DNA from 3 places in the Novosphingobium sp. CECT 9465 genome. Region 3 is predicted to be linked to each of the others. Evidence: predicted binding sites of a transcription regulator. Region 3 holds the regulator's gene; each other region holds the start of a gene.
What was found. The regulator LexA, encoded in region 3, represses DNA repair genes until DNA is damaged. The targets are predictions, from matches to a motif close to GTTCCNCNCTTGTTCT.
Positions count from the first base shown of each region.

Region 1: a site for LexA is predicted at 1,369-1,384, ahead of rmuC (DNA recombination protein RmuC). Genes of this name have one in related genera too.
Region 2: a site for LexA is predicted at 3,878-3,893, ahead of recA (recombinase RecA). Genes of this name have one in related genera too.

Region 1 covers NZ_CAKLBX010000001.1:589,398-594,721, forward strand. The annotation lists gene rmuC (DNA recombination protein RmuC) at 1-1,331, opposite strand, end outside; gene LUA85_RS02850 (four-helix bundle copper-binding protein) at 1,503-1,913, shown strand; gene def (peptide deformylase) at 1,929-2,495, opposite strand; gene recR (recombination mediator RecR) at 2,620-3,216, opposite strand; gene fmt (methionyl-tRNA formyltransferase) at 3,375-4,265, shown strand; gene truA (tRNA pseudouridine(38-40) synthase TruA) at 4,377-5,129, shown strand; gene cobS (cobaltochelatase subunit CobS) at 5,148-5,324, opposite strand, start outside.
Region 2 covers NZ_CAKLBX010000001.1:2,506,128-2,511,451, reverse strand. The annotation lists gene secY (preprotein translocase subunit SecY) at 1-679, shown strand, start outside; gene LUA85_RS12075 (adenylate kinase) at 708-1,358, shown strand; gene LUA85_RS12070 (SRPBCC domain-containing protein) at 1,407-2,144, shown strand; gene gdhA (NADP-specific glutamate dehydrogenase) at 2,297-3,652, shown strand; gene recA (recombinase RecA) at 3,966-5,036, shown strand; gene LUA85_RS12055 (class I SAM-dependent methyltransferase) at 5,237-5,324, shown strand, end outside.
Region 3 covers NZ_CAKLBX010000001.1:1,640,154-1,645,477, reverse strand. The annotation lists gene moaC (cyclic pyranopterin monophosphate synthase MoaC) at 1-29, shown strand, start outside; gene LUA85_RS07985 (molybdopterin molybdotransferase MoeA) at 26-1,231, shown strand; gene lexA (transcriptional repressor LexA) at 1,289-1,993, shown strand; gene LUA85_RS07975 (ComEC/Rec2 family competence protein) at 2,431-4,779, opposite strand; gene gltX (glutamate--tRNA ligase) at 4,809-5,324, shown strand, end outside.

The DNA.
Region 1 (5,324 bases), 1.1 Mb from region 3:
CGTTCGAAGCTGCCGACGAACTTGTTGTAATTCGTCACTGCGCTGTCGAGACCGTTGCCCACACGCTTGAGATGTTCGGCGGCCACGGCCAGGCGGTCATAAAGCTCACCCCCCATGCGCCCGATCTCGCGCGCCTCGCGCGCAAGGCCATCCTGCCGCCAGACTTGCGCCACCGTCCGCGCAATCGCCACAAGATTGGTCGGGCTGGCCAGCAGCACCCGGCGCTCGAACGCAAAGTCCCACAAGCCCGGATCGCGTTCCAGCGCGGCGGCGATGAAGTGTTCGCCCGGCACGAACATCAGCACGTAATCAGGCGCTTCCTCGAACTGGCTCTGATAGGACTTGGCCCCCAGCGTCTGGATGTGGTTGCGCATGGACTGGACGTGGGCGTTCAGCGCGATCTTGCGGGTGTCATCGTCCACCGCTTCGAACGCATCCTGATAGGCGTTCAGCGAAACCTTGGCGTCGATCACCAGCAGTTTGTTGCCGGGCACCCGCACGATGGCATCGGGGCGCAAGCGGCCTTCATCGGTATCGACCGAATGTTCGGTGACGAAATCGGTATGTTCGGCAAGCCCGCACTGTTCGAGCACGTTGCGCAACTGCAATTCACCCCAGCGTCCACGCGTCTTGGGGCCATTGCGCAAGGAATTGCCCAGTTGCGCGGCGGCGGCACGGACCGCTTCCTGACCATCGCGCATCGACTGGATCAGTCCGGTCAGGTTGCCGAACGCATCGACGCGTTCTTTCTCCAGTTTGCCGACCTGCTCCTCATAGCTGCGAAGCCGCTGGTCGACCGGCGAAAGCAGCGCCTTGAGCCGCTCTCCGCTCGATTTCTCGCTTTCCTCGAAGCGGGCCTGCGCGCGCGCGAGGAAGGTTTCCTGCGCCTTTTCCAGCACCTTGTTGCCCGCGTTCTCGAACTCCTTGCGCAACACGTCCTGTGCCTCGATCAACATGCGCTTCTGTTCGGCAAAGTTTTCGGCGTCCGCTTTCAACCGTTCAAGCGCGGTGCTCAGCGCTTCGCGATCCGCGCGCACTTGCGCCAGTTCGGCGCGGATCACCGCCGCATCGGCGGCCTGCTGGCACGCGGTGGCGAGCGCGGGGGTCAGTTCATCGCGATGGCGGCGCACTTCGGCCAGTTCGGCGGCGAGCGCATCCATGGCCTTCACCCGCTCGCCCATCGCGGCAAGATCGACGGTCATCGCCTTGACCGTACCCTCATGCACCTTGGCATCGGCATCGCGCGCATCATGGCGCGCGCGCCATTCCGCAATGGGACGCGAGCCGAGGAACCAGCCGATGGCCAGGCCTGCGACAAGGACCACGAACATCACGATTAACTGGGCGGATTCCACTCAAACCTCCGGCAGAACGAAAGCGGAACCTAGTCTGGGTCGGCGGTCGAAGCAAGCTGATGGATGGACTGTTCCACAGGTGGGGTGAATGTCGGAACAGAGCGGCTCGTGCTTCGCTCTGTCACCACAGGCAAAGGAGAATTACCCATGTCGATCAAGAAGATGATTTCCGAACACCCGCAGGTGGGTGACAATTACAACGAATCGCTCGGCCTCTCGGTCAAACACGCGATGTACTGTTCTGCGATCTGCAATTCATGCGCCGATGCGTGTCTGGCCGAGCCGATGGACATGAACCAGTGTGTGCGCACCTGCCTCGATTGTTCGGAAGTGTGTGCCACGACCGCGCGTATCGCCATGCGCCGGACCGGATCGAACCGTGAACTGATCCGCGCGCAATTGGCGGTGTGCATCAAGGCTTGCGAAATCTGCGAGGCAGAGTGTGCCAATCATGACAATCCGCACTGCCGACGTTGCGCGCAGATGTGCCGCGAATGCGCCGATGACTGCCGTAGCGCGCTTGCCGATCTGGAAAGGGAAGTGCACGAGGCCGCGTAATGCGGCCTCACGCCATCAAGCCACCTTACGCAGCTTTTCCAGCTTCTTGATCGCCATGTTGCGCTTGAGGCGCGAGAGGTGATCGATGAACAGGATGCCTTCGAGGTGGTCCATTTCGTGCTGCAGGCAGGTCGCCATCAGGCCGTCCATGTCCTGTTCGTGGGCATTGCCCTCCAGATCTTGCCAGCGCGCGCGGATGCGCGAGGGGCGTTCGACTTCGGCGTAGATCTCCGGCACCGAAAGGCAGCCCTCCTGATAGAGCGTGTGCTCTTCCGAAGGATCGAGGATTTCGGGATTGATGAACACCTGCGGCTCGCGCTTGGTCGGCGTATGATGATGGTGGTTGCCATCATGATCGCAGGCGACAGGTTCCGCGTCCGGGTCTTCGGGTTGAAGATCGATCACCAGCACACGCAGCGGCACGCCCACCTGGATGGCGGCAAGCCCGATGCCGGGCGCATCGTACATCGTCTCGAACATGTCGGCTACCAGCGTGCGCAGTTCGTCATCGAACTTTTCGACGGGGACGGAGACCTGCTTCAAACGCGGATCGGGAACTTCAAGGATTTCGAGAATGGCCATAAGCGCCAGATAAGCAAGATGAAGCCGACTCGCAAGGTGCAGAAAACCCACCCCGCTGCGGCTAACGCTTCTTGCAGAAGCGCAAGTCTCGCTCCCCTCCCGCAAGCGGGAGGGGGTGGACATGTCACCCCACCGGCCGCCGCGCCCGCAACGCTTGGGCCAATGTGCCTTCGTCCAGATAATCGAGTTCACCGCCCACCGGCAGGCCATGCGCCAGTTGCGTCACGCGCACCGTCATGCCCTCAAGTCGCTCCGCGATGTAATGCGCGGTGGTCTGCCCTTCCAGCGTGGCGTTCATGGCCAGCACCACTTCGTCCACGCCGCCTTGGCTTACGCGGTCGAGCAACTTGCCGATGGTCAGGTCTTCGGGCCGCACGCCTTCCAGCGCGGACAAGCGCCCGCCAAGCACGTGATACTTGCCGGTGAACAGCCGCGCGCGGTCGAGCGCCCAAAGGTCCGCCACTTCCTCGACCACGCAGATCGAGCGCATGTCGCGGCGCGGGTCAGCGCAGATGCCGCAAGGGTTGGTGGTATCGACATTGCCGCAAGTGTCGCATTCTACCAGCAGTTCCTGCACCTGGCGCAGCGCATTGAGCAGTTGCTCCAGCGCGGTCTCGCGGCGCTTGATCAGCCACAGCACTGCGCGCCGGGCCGAACGCGGTCCCAGCCCTGGAAGGCGGGCCAACGCGCCCGATAATGCCTCGATCTCTTGCGATGCCATTCGGGGGGGGATAGGGACTGCGGCGTTTGCAGGAAAGTGTCTTTTCGTCATTGCGAGCCTAGCGAAGCAATCCAGTGGGCTGCGCGTGTGGCTCTGGATTGCTTCGCTACGCTCACAATGACGATAACGGGGAACATCGGTTGGCGCGCATCATCTTCATGGGAACCCCCGATTTCGCGGTGCCGACGCTGAACGCGCTTGTGGCCGCAGGGCATCAGGTGGTTGCCGTCTACAGCCAGCCGCCGCGTCCGGCGGGCCGGGGCAAGAAGCTGCAACCCTCAGCCGTGCAACTGGCGGCAGAGGCCCATGGCATCGAAGTGCGCACTCCGGTTTCGCTCAAAGCCGCGGACGAGCAGACGGCGCTTGCCGCGTTGGAAGCCGATCTGGCGGTAGTCGCCGCATACGGCCTGATCCTGCCGCAGGCGGTGCTGGATGCGCCTCGCCTCGGTTGCCTCAACGTCCACGGCTCGCTCCTGCCGCGCTGGCGCGGTGCCGCGCCGGTGCAGCGCGCGATCCTTGCGGGCGACGACCTGACCGGCGTCACCATCATGCAGATGGAGCGCGGCCTCGATACCGGGCCGATGCTGGCGAAAGTGGAAACGCCGGTGGCAGGAAAGACCGCAGGCGAACTCACCATTGAACTGGCGGAGAAGGGCGCAAGCCTGATGGTGCAGGTGCTGGCCGATCTCACGGCCTACCCTCCGGTCGTCCAGCCAGAGGAGGGCGTGACTTACGCCCAAAAGATAGACAAGGCCGAAAGTCGGCTCGATTTCAAGCGTCCGGCGGTGGAGGTGGAACGGCAAATCCGCGCGTTCGCTCCTGCTCCGGGCGCATTCTTCGAACTCGACGGCGAGCGCTACCGTGTGTTGGCGGCGGAGTGTGTGGAAGGTGCGGGCGTTGCAGGGACCACGCTGGACGATGCGCTGACCATTGCCTGTGCGTCCGGCGCGATCCGCCCCACGCTGATTCAGCGCGCCGGACGGCCTGCGATGGATGTCGCCTCGCTGTTGCGCGGGCGGACGGTTGCTTCGGGGACGTGCCTTGGCTGAAGTGCGCCACCACCCCCAATCCCCTCCTCTGAAGAGGAGGGGGCTTTTAGGTAGCGCAACCTGCTCCCCCTCCTCTTCAGAGGAGGGGGTTGGGGGGTGGTGGAGCGCAACGTGACCCGCTTCGCTCTCACCCTCGAATGGAACGGCGCGTCCTACCAAGGCTTCCAGCGCCAATCGCACGGGCCATCGGTGCAGCAGGCGGTCGAGGAAGCCGCGTTCGGGGTGACCGGCGAAGAGGTGCGCGTCCATGCTGCCGGGCGGACCGATGCGGGTGTCCACGCGCTGGGCATGCGCGCGCATTTCGATCTTGCGCGCGCCTTCGATCCGTTCCGCATGGCAGGCGCGCTCAATGCCCATCTCGGCATGGCCAAGCACTCCATCGCCGTGCTCGATTGCGTGGAAGTGCCCGAAGATTGGCACTCGCGCTTTTCCTGCATCGGACGTGCTTACGAATACCGCATCGTCAACCGTCGTGCGCAATTGACGCTGGATCATGGCAAGGCCTGGCGCATCGCGCGCCCGCTTGACGCAGAGGCGATGCACGATGCTGCGCAGGCGCTGATCGGGCTGCACGATTTCACCACGTTCCGTTCGGCCCATTGCCAGTCGGCCAGCCCGGTCAAGACGCTTGATCGGCTGGAGGTCCGCCGCGAGGGTGACCGCGTGATCGTCGAAGCCGCCGCGCGCAGCTTCCTTCATCATCAGGTCCGCTCGATGGTCGGCTGCCTTGTCATGGTCGGGCAGGGGCAATGGACCCGCGCCGATCTTGTCACCGCGCTTGAGGCAAAGGACCGTCGCAGGCTGGGGCTGAACGCCCCGCCTGACGGCCTCTACTTTGTTCAGGCGATCTACCCGGATATATAAGGCAGACCGTCCGGCGGATCACCCCCGATGCGCAACGCTTTCGGGCAGATCCTTGCCGAACACGCGCTGGTAGTATTCCGCCACCAGCACCCGCTCGGTCTCGTCGCACTTGTTGAGGAACGAGAGGCGGAAGGCAAAGCCCACGTCGTTGAAGATCTTGCTGTTCTGCGCCCATGAAATCACCGTACGCGGACT
Region 2 (5,324 bases), 870 kb from region 3:
GATCATGCTGATCGCCCTCGTCCTGGCGATTTGTTTCTTTGAGCGTTCGACCCGGCGCCTGCTGATCCAGTATCCCAAGCGGGCGACGCAGCGCGGCATGATGCAGGCCGATAGCAGCCACCTGCCGTTGAAGCTCAACACCGCCGGCGTGATCCCGCCGATCTTCGCCAGCTCGCTGCTGTTGCTTCCGCTGACGATCACCCAGTTCGCTGGCAATTCGATCTCGCCCGACACCACGATGGGGCAGGTGATCGTCACGCTGAACCAGTATCTGGGTCATGGCAAGCCGCTGTACATGCTGCTTTATGCGGCAGGCATCATCTTCTTCTCATTCTTCTACACTGCGGTTGTGTTCAATCCTGAAGAGACGGCTGGGAACCTCAAGAAAAATGGGGGGTTCATTCCAGGCATTCGTCCAGGCAAGAACACCGCGAATTATCTCGACTACGTGCTGACGCGCATCACCGTGCTTGGTGCTGCCTATATTACCGTCGTTTGCGTGGTCCCGGAATGGATCATGGCCGAGACGGGCATGGGGGCCGTATTCTTCGGCGGAACGAGCCTGCTGATCGTGGTGAACGTGACGGTCGATACCATCACGCAGATCCAGTCACACCTGCTGGCACACCAGTATGGCGACCTTATCAAAAAGGCCAAGCTGAAGGGGCGCCTGCGCTGACGCGCGCAGACAAGAGGGGAGCGAATTCGTGAATATCATCCTGTTGGGGCCTCCGGGCGCGGGCAAGGGGACGCAGGCACAACGCCTGGTCGAACGCCACGGCATGAAGCAACTGTCCACCGGCGATATGCTGCGGGCAGCGGTGAAGGCCGAAACGCCGGTCGGCCTCAAGGCCAAGGCTGTCATGGAAGCGGGTCAGCTGGTGTCGGACGAGATCGTTTCGGCATTGATCGGCGATGAGCTGGACGCAATGCCTGCCGGGCAAGGCGCCATTTTCGATGGCTATCCACGCACCGCGCCTCAGGCCGAATCCCTTGAAGCCATCCTTGCCAGCCGCGGACGCAAACTCGACCATGTGATCGAGCTTGAAGTGAACGAGGACGCCCTGGTTGAACGCATCACCGGGCGCTATACCTGCGCTTCGTGCGGCAAGGGTTATCACGACACGTTCGAAAAGCCTGCGGTTGAAGGTACGTGCGACAAGTGTGGCGGTCACGAATTCAAGCGCCGTCCCGACGATAACGAGGAAACCGTGCGTACCCGCATGGCCGAGTATCGCGCCAAGACCGCGCCGATCCTGCCAATCTACGACGCGAAGGGCATTGTCGCGCGCGTCGATGGCATGGCGGAAATGGACGACGTGACAGCAGCCATTGAGGCAATCTTCACGGCGCGCTAATCATCGTGCCGGTTCGCCCGTCCCGGCGCGGACGGGAGTGTCGATCCGATGCGCAGGCTTTTGATAATTTCGGCGGCGGGGCTTTCGGGCCTCGCCGTTCCTGCATCTGCGGAAGTCATCCAGAAGAGCGATGCGGGCTTTGTCGCCAGAGTGGTCGGTGAGGTGGCCGCAACGCCTGCGGAAGCGTGGAAGGCGTTCGTGACGCCCGCCCAATGGTGGAGCGGGGCACATACATTTTCGGGGGCAGCGGCAAACCTCACGCTGGACCCGACCGCAAACGGTTGCTTTTGCGAAAAGATGCCAGTGCCCAAGGACGCGCCTGCCGGCCAAAAGCCGGGATCGGTGATGCACATGCGGGTGCTTTATGCTGAACCATATCGTGCGCTCCGGCTATCGGGCGGGCTTGGCCCGCTTCAATCCGAGGCTGTTACGGGCACGATGACGGTGACGTTCAAGCCAGTCGACGGTCCTGCGGGCAAGGGCACACGCATCTTGTGGGAATACGTTGTCGGCGGTTACATGCGCTACAAGACCGACACGATTTCCGCTGCGGTGGACAAGGTTCTGGCCGATCAGTTGCTGGGCCTGATCAAGCAGGTCGGGCCATTGAAGCCCGCGCCCGTGGCGACAAGGGCAGACGACATTCTGCCAGAAGACGTTGTGACATCGGACGAGCCTGCGTTCACCCCCGATCCAGCCAAAGATGAGGCGGCGGCCGGTGAATCGGTCAAGGCGGCGCTGGACAGGATGTTCAGGAAGAAGGAGGAAAAGCCTCCGCGCCGATAACAATGCGCATCGCCGCTTTTGCCGCGCGCAAAAGGCGCTAGTCTTACCACCATAACACCGCGACTCGGCCATCCCGGCAGAAGTTGCGGGAAAACGGGCCGCATCTGCCACCACAGGAAGCCCGAAATGGGCTTGGATCAGGGGAGAGTATCGTGGCCGTTTCCGATCATGTCGATTTGCCGACGTTCATGGAGGGCGTGAAAAAGCGCAATCCATACCAGCCGGAATTTGTCCAGGCGGTGCAAGAAGTCGCCGAAGACATCTTCGAGTTCATGCAGGACAAGGAAGAGTATCACTCGCAGCAAATCCTGCGCCGCATTGCGGAGCCTGACCGGGTGGTCTCGTTCCGGGTGTGCTGGGAGGACGACAAGGGCAACATTCGTGTGCAGCGTGGCTGGCGCGTTCAGAACAACAATGCGATCGGTCCCTACAAGGGCGGCATCCGCTTCCACCCTTCGGTAACGGAATCGGTGCTGAAGTTCCTGGCGTTCGAACAGACTTTCAAAAATGCCCTGACGGGATTGCCGATGGGCGGGGGCAAGGGCGGTTCCAACTTCAACCCCAAGGGCAAGAGCGTGCGTGAAATCATGCGCTTCTGCCAAAGCTTCATGACCGAGCTTTATCGCCATATTGGGGCGGACATCGACGTCCCTGCGGGCGACATCGGCGTCGGCGGGCGCGAGATCGGTTTCATGTTCGGCCAGTACAAGCGCATCACCAACAATTTTACGGGCGTGCTGACGGGCAAGGGTCTGGAATGGGGCGGTTCGCTGATCCGCACCGAGGCGACGGGATATGGTGCGGTCTATTTCCTCGCCAACATGCTGGCGACCAGGGGTGAGGATCTTGCCGGCAAGACGGCGGTGATTTCCGGTTCGGGCAACGTCGCCACACATGCCGCAGAGAAGATTGTGCAACTTGGCGGCAAGGTGCTGACGCTGTCTGATTCGGGTGGCTATATCCATGACCCGGACGGGATCGATCAGGAAAAGATCGACTGGGTGAAAAGCCACAAGACGCATCGGCGTGGCCGGATCGAGGAATATGTCGAAGCCTACCCAGGCGCCTCATTCCACGCGGGCAAGACACCATGGGGTGTACCTTGCGATGTCGCGCTGCCCTGCGCCACGCAGAACGAATTGCTGGGCGACGATGCGCGCTTGCTGATCGCCAATGGCTGCAAGGCCGTGGCCGAAGGCGCGAACATGCCGACTGATCTCGACGGTGTGCACGTCTTCAAGGCGGCCAAGATCCTCTACGCGCCGGGCAAGGCATCGAACGCTGGCGGCGTTGCGGTTTCCGGGCTTGAAATGAGCCAGAATTCCGAACGCCGTTCGTGGAAGGAAGAAGAACTGCAGCAGATGCTCAAGGACATCATGGCAGGCATCCACAAGTCCTGCCTTGCCTATGGCGATCAGGGCGGCGGCTATATTGACTATGTCAAAGGCGCCAATATCGCTGGCTTCAAGAAAGTGGCCGATGCCATGCTGGCGTTCGGCGTGGTCTGATCGCGGGCGACTGCGGGCCTGATCTGGATTGTGACCGGGACCGGTTGCAGCGGCGCGAATCATTCGCCGTTGCAACCGGTTCTTTCATTTCCGAAGCATCTCGTGGTTGCTCACGTACCCCCTTTTGAACCTTTCCCACAGGCGCGGGACGCTGCGCCGTGACGGATTTTGCTTTCCGGTATAGAGGTTTGGCAACTGTTGCCTCCATAGTGGAGAAATATTTTCGTTCACCACTTGTTCCATGAGAACGGAACAAGTACATAACCCTTGTTGACGGTTCATGCGAGCCAACTCTAGCAAGGGACAAGTAGCCATGGCGGCACAGCTCAAGCTCATCGAGGAAGGTAAGACCAAGGACATGGATCGTCAGAAGGCGCTCGACGCAGCCCTTGCGCAGATTGATCGTGCGTTCGGCAAGGGTTCGGCAATGAAGCTGGGCTCAAAGGAAACCATGCAGGTTGAAGCCATTTCGACCGGCTCGCTGGGGCTGGACATTGCGCTTGGCGTGGGTGGTCTGCCGCGCGGGCGCGTGATCGAGATCTATGGCCCCGAAAGCTCAGGCAAGACCACGCTGGCCTTGCATGTCATCGCCGAAGCACAGAAGGGCGGCGGCACGGCGGCATTCATCGATGCGGAACACGCGCTCGATCCAGTCTATGCGCGCAAGCTGGGCGTCAACATCGATGAACTGATCGTGTCGCAGCCGGATACGGGCGAACAAGCCCTGGAGATCGTGGATACGCTGGTGCGTTCGAACGCGATTGACGTACTGGTGGTGGACTCGGTTGCTGCGCTTGTGCCCCGTGCTGAAATCGAAGGCGAGATGGGCGACAGCCACGTCGGCCTTCAGGCCCGCCTGATGAGCCAGTCGCTGCGCAAGCTGACCGGCTCGATCAGCCGTTCGCGCTGCATGGTGATCTTCATCAATCAGCTGCGCATGAAGATCGGCGTGATGTACGGCAATCCAGAGACGACGACGGGCGGTAACGCGCTCAAGTTCTATGCCTCGGTCCGTCTCGATATCCGCCGCACCGGGCAGATCAAGGACCGCGATGAAATCGTCGGCAATGCCACGCGCGTAAAAGTGGTGAAGAACAAGGTTGCCCCGCCGTTCAAGCAGGTCGAATTCGATATCATGTATGGTGAGGGTATTTCAAAGATCGGGGAAATTCTCGATCTTGGCGTCAAGGCGGGCGTTGTCGAGAAATCCGGCGCCTGGTTCAGCTACGATTCCATTCGCATCGGGCAGGGGCGTGAAAACTCGAAGAACTTCCTGCGCGACAATCCAGAGATCTGCAACCGCATCGAAGCCGCGATCCGTGGCCGCACCGATCAGGTTGCCGAAGGACTGATGTCAGGCCCGGACGCGGACGACGACACCTGATCCTTCAAGGCGACGACCTGCATTTCGATTTTTGCAGGTGTCAGCCAGAACCAGAAGCCCGCGTGTTCCCCGGCAGGAGCATGCGGGCTTTGGTTGTCATATGCATATATCTGCAGGGCTGCGGATCGCGCGGTTGGTCCTCGCAGTGGTTGGGGTTTGTGCGACTTGTGCTTCGATCAACGCGACCTTACCAGTGACCCATGACGGATAAAGCGCAATGGCAGGGGGGCGTGGGCCGCAACTGGGCGGACGCATGGCAGCGCACTGACATCACGTTCAGTGAACTTA
Region 3 (5,324 bases):
AGTCCGGCATTTGGGTAGCGCCCGAATGAGAACGCCGCCGCTTCCCCTCGCCGAAGCGCAGGCGCGCCTGCTCGCGCTCGCCGCTGCCGTTCCGGTCGAACACCGCGCCGTCGGTGAATGCATCGGCCATTATCTCGCGGCCCCGCTGCACGCCCGCCGTACCCAGCCCGCCGCGCCGCTCTCGGCCATGGACGGCTATGCCTTGCGCTCCGCAGACCTTCCCGGACCGTGCGACGTGATCGGGGAAAGCGCTGCGGGCCATCCGTTCGCAGGCACGATCGGCAAAGGCCAAGCCTCCCGGATCAGCACCGGCGCGGTCGTTCCGCAAGGCGCGGACATGGTGCTGTTGCAGGAAGACGCCACCCGCGAAGGCGACGCGGTGCGCCTGACCGGCGAGGCGCCCGCGCCGCTCCAGCGGCATATCCGTCCCGCCGGAATGGACTTTGCCGAACATTCCGTGCTGATTGCGGCGGGCAGCCGCATCGGCCCCGCGCAGATCGCGCTCGCCATTGCAGGCGGCTACAGCCACCTCCCGGTCCATCGCCCGATCTCGCTGACCGTCATCGACAGCGGCGATGAACTTGTTCTGCCCGGCCAATTGCCGGATTTGCATCAGCTCCCGGCAAGCAACGGACCGATGCTGTGCGCGATGGCCGCCGCGCTTCCCACCCGAATCACACACCGCGGCCCTGTGGCAGACAGCCTTGCAGACCTTGCCGCCACTCTGGACGCCGCCCGCGATGCGGATGTGATAGTGACCAGCGGCGGCGCTTCGGTCGGTGACCATGATCTTGTCCGCCCCGCGCTCGAAGCCATTGGCGCCACCATCGATTTCTGGCGCGTCGGGATAAAGCCGGGCAAACCGTTGCTCATTGCCAGGCGGAACACGCAGATCATCATCGGCCTGCCGGGAAATCCGGCTTCGGCCTATGTCACCGCCTTCCTGTTCCTGATGCCGCTGCTGCGCGCCATGCTTGGCGCAGCGCAGCCTTTGCCGCGAACGATTCCAGCCCGCCTCGCCGGTCCGATGGGCAAGGGGGGAAGTCGCATGGAATTCCTGCGGGCGCAGTGGGATGGAGCCACGGTGGCGCTCGATCCCTTGCAGGATTCAGGGGCGCTATCCCCACTTTCCCGCGCGAACGCCCTGATCGTGCGCGATGCCGGAGCCGATGCCAGGCCGACAGGAGCGCATGTTCCGGTTTACCTGCTCGAAAATGGCGGTATTGCTTGACGGGTTGCAATTGGTTGCTTATCCGTTCCGCATTCGTTCACTCGCGGAGAACCGCCAATGTTGACGCGCAAGCAGCATGAACTGCTCACCTTCATCCAGATCCGTCTGGAAGAATCCGGCATTTCCCCCAGTTTTGAGGAAATGAAGGAAGCGCTTGATCTCAAGTCGAAGTCGGGGGTGCATCGCCTGATCTCGGCACTGGAAGAGCGCGGCTTCATTCGCCGCCTGGCCAATCGCGCCCGCGCGCTGGAAGTCATCCGCCAGCCTGAAAGCGCAGTAAGCAAACCTGCCTCGGCGCCGTTGCAACCGGCTGCCAACATCGCTTCAGTGGCCGCCCCGCCGCGCGCCGCGCCAAAGGCCACACCCGCGCCGGCGAATGACGTCATCGAATTGCCGCTACACGGCAAAATCGCCGCTGGCATGCCGATCGAGGCGCTTGAAACGGCTGCAACCTTGCCCGTGCCTGCCGCACTGCTTGGCGCGGGCGAGCATTACGCACTGGAAGTGTCGGGCGATTCCATGATCGAAGCTGGCATTTTCGATGGTGACTATGCGCTCGTGCGCAAGACCGACGCCGCGCGCGATGGCGAAATCGTCGTTGCACTGGTACGCGGAGAGGAAGCAACGCTCAAGTATCTCCACCGTGAAAAGGGCATGATCCGGCTCGATCCCGCCAATGCCGCCTACGATCCCCAGTTCTACCGGCCCGATGAAGTGGCCGTGCAAGGCAAACTCGCCGGATTGCTGCGCCGCTATCATTGATCGCGATTATCGCTTTTGCATATGGTCTTACCCTCCTCGTCTCCCCGGACTTGATCCGGGGACCATCCCTGCACTGGCACGGCAGTTCGTGATGAGAGATGGGATTGGAAACGAGTTGACGCTAACCGAATGGCGATAATGTCTTTTGCAAACACAAGTTTCAGCTTCGTCATTGCGAGCGCCGCGAAGCGGGGAGAAGCAATCCAGAGCAGTGTATAACGGCGCTGGATTGCTTCGTCGGCTTCGCCTCCTCGCAATGACGAAATAATGTTTGCAAAGGGTATAATCGCCAACCGAATGGGGAAAAGCATATGCCAATGCGATGACGGTCGTCATCGATCGCCATAATGCTTCGCCGATTGCCGCAAGCGAAATTTGGCAGGGTCTGCGGTGGATAGTTCCCGCATCGATGGAACGACGAATCCCTGAAAATGCGCCTACCTGTTCGGTTGTGCCGACCTGACGTGTTCGGCAACAGGTCTTTCAACTCTGGTCGATCGTTCGTGGTGCGCGGGCAGAGTGGCGGCGGAACTCGCTGTCACCTGTCCACGAGTTGCAGCGCGCTTATCGAACTTTGCGGGCAAGGGTGGGATCGGCCAGCGATACCAGCCCTGCCGTCCCTGCCCTTCGGCAACTGTGCGAATGCGCCCGGATGCAAGATTGATGGTGATACCGCCCGTTTGCGCGAGGAATATGCGGTCCGCCTTCAGCATCCGGGGGCGGCATGAGAAAGGCAGCCGCCGGTCGGCTATGACGATGTCTGCGCGTTCGCAGGCCGCGGCAAGGTCCATATCGTCGACATATTCACGGGTCCGGGCCATCAGCAGGACGAAACGCCTGCCGCCCCTGACAATGGCCAGTGTGCAGAAATCGGCGCTGCACCGGGCGGCGGGCCAGTCCTCGATGGTGCGTAGATCGCCTTCCATTCCGGCGAGTTCGAGCAGGCTGTCGCGCATGTAGTCCCCTCGCCCCGCCCGCAGGAAAAGGAGGTCGCGGCCTTGCCCGGTAATGCCAACGTGGTGCCCGTCGCCCGTGACCAGAATGTCGGGCGTGGGCGCTGCTATCATGGCGCAGATTGCGATGCCTGCCGGGACAATGCCCCACAGGCGAACGCGCCCGGTCCACAGCGCGAGCCACAGCATTCCGGCGATGAACAGCGCAAAGCTCCATGGCGCGCCCGGCGGCAGCATCGTGACTGCGCCCGGACGCGCGGCAACGAAGTGCGCTATGGCCAGCAAAAGTTCCAGCGACTTGCCGACGAGCCACCATACCGGCGCGCCAAGGCCTGCAAGGTCGAGTATCAGCGCGATACCCATCAGCGGCATGGTGACGAATGTGGTCAGCGGAATGGCGATCACGTTTGCCAGCGCGCCGTAGACGCCTGCGCGGTGAAAGTGGAACAGACCGATGGGCATCAACGCCATTTCGATGACCACGCCGGTGGCCAGCAGCAGGATCAGGCTGCGGCCCATGCGTACAAGCGGTCCGTGATGTTCGGCGGTCAGAAATCCCCGCACCGGGGCGGCGGAATGAAATGCAATGATGGCGATGACCGCGGCAAAACTCATCTGAAAGCTGGGACCGACGACCGCTTCGGGCCAGAACAGCACGACCAGCAGCCCGCCGACCGCCACAAGCCTGAGCGACAGCGGATCACGCCCCAGGGCGAGCGCCACCAGTACCAGCAGCGCGCCGATACACGATCGCACGGTCGGAACTTCCGCGCCGGTGAGTAGGGTATAGGCAATTCCGGCCAAGGCACCTGCCAGCGCGGCGGCGATGGGCACGCGAATGCGCAGCGCGATCCAGGGCAGCAGTGCAAGCGCGCGGGCGAACAGCCAATAGACGAAGCCGACCAGCGCGCTGACGTGCAGGCCGCTGATCGAGAGCAGGTGCGTCAGCCCTGCATCGCGCATCGCATCTTCATCAAACGTCGAAATCGCGCCCCGATCCCCGCTGGCGAGTGCCGCGGCGATATTGCCGGGGGACCCCGCCAGCATCGAACGGATATGCGCGGCCAGAGATGCCTGCACCCCGCGCAAGGTGGTGCTGCGATCCGATTCGCGCAGGACCTGAACCTTGCTGAGGACCGAGCCGGTGGCGGCAATACCGCCAAACCATGCGGTTCGGGCAAAGTCGTATCCGCCCGGCAGCATCGGCGGCGCAGGGGGCATAAGCCTTGCGCGCAAGCGGACCTCGGCGCCTTGCGGCGCGGCGGGGTTATCCTTTTCCCTCGGCAGATTGACCCGGACCATCACGGGCGAAGGGTACCCATCCAGCGGAACACGCAGGACCAGCCTTGCCCGCGCTTTTGCGGGTTCTTCCCGCCGCTCTATCACCCTCCCTTGCAGCCAAGCCACGCGCGGACTGGCGATGCCAGGTTGGCCGACCAGTTCGGACTTGACCCAGATCGTCGTCATCCCGGCGCAAGCCATGGCGCCAAGGCCCAATATGGCAAGCCGCAGATGCCCGCACCGTATCTCATCAAGCAGGACGGATGAAAGCAGCGCCAGCCCGGACATGCCCAGCAGCATGGCGATCCAGTGCTCCGGGCCGGGCAATGCGATCCAGGCAACGATGCCTGAGGCAAAGGCGACGACCAGCCACAATCCCCGTTCAAACGGGTGGGCTTCAAGGAAGGCTTCGGCATGATCGAGGATGCTGGACAATCGCGCCGCGATGTCCCAATGCCGCCCGCGTCCGCTTGGTGCTCCGTCTGGCCCGGCGGCAGGGAAACCTGCTGCCTGGCTATCAGATGCCGGAGCTTCGGGTAACGCGGACGCCATGGATTTCAAAGGGAAGGAAAGCGCGGCCAATGGCAAGCGCCACTGATACCGTTTCTGCAGGATCGCGCCCCGTAGGCGGGGTGGTTACGCGTTTTGCACCATCGCCCACGGGGTTTCTGCACATCGGCGGCGCGCGCACCGCGCTGTTCAACTGGCTTTATGCCCGTCACCACGGTGGAACGTACCTGCTGCGCATCGAGGATACCGACCGCGCGCGGTCAACCGATGCGGCCATCGACGCGATTTTCGACGGGCTAGAATGGCTTGGTCTTGGCGGCGATGAACCGCCGGTGTTCCAGTTTGCCCGGTCGGATCGCCATGCCCAGGTCGCGCACCAGATGCTCGACGCCGGCCACGCCTATCGCTGCTACCTGACACAGGAAGAACTCGCCGCCCGACGCGAACAGGCGCTGGCAGAGCGCCGCCCGTTCCGTATCGACAGTGAATGGCGCGAAGCCACGCCGGACCAGTGGCCGCAAGGCGCGCCTTACGTTGTGCGGATGAAATCCCCGCGCGAGGGCGAAACAGTGATAGCCGATCAGGTT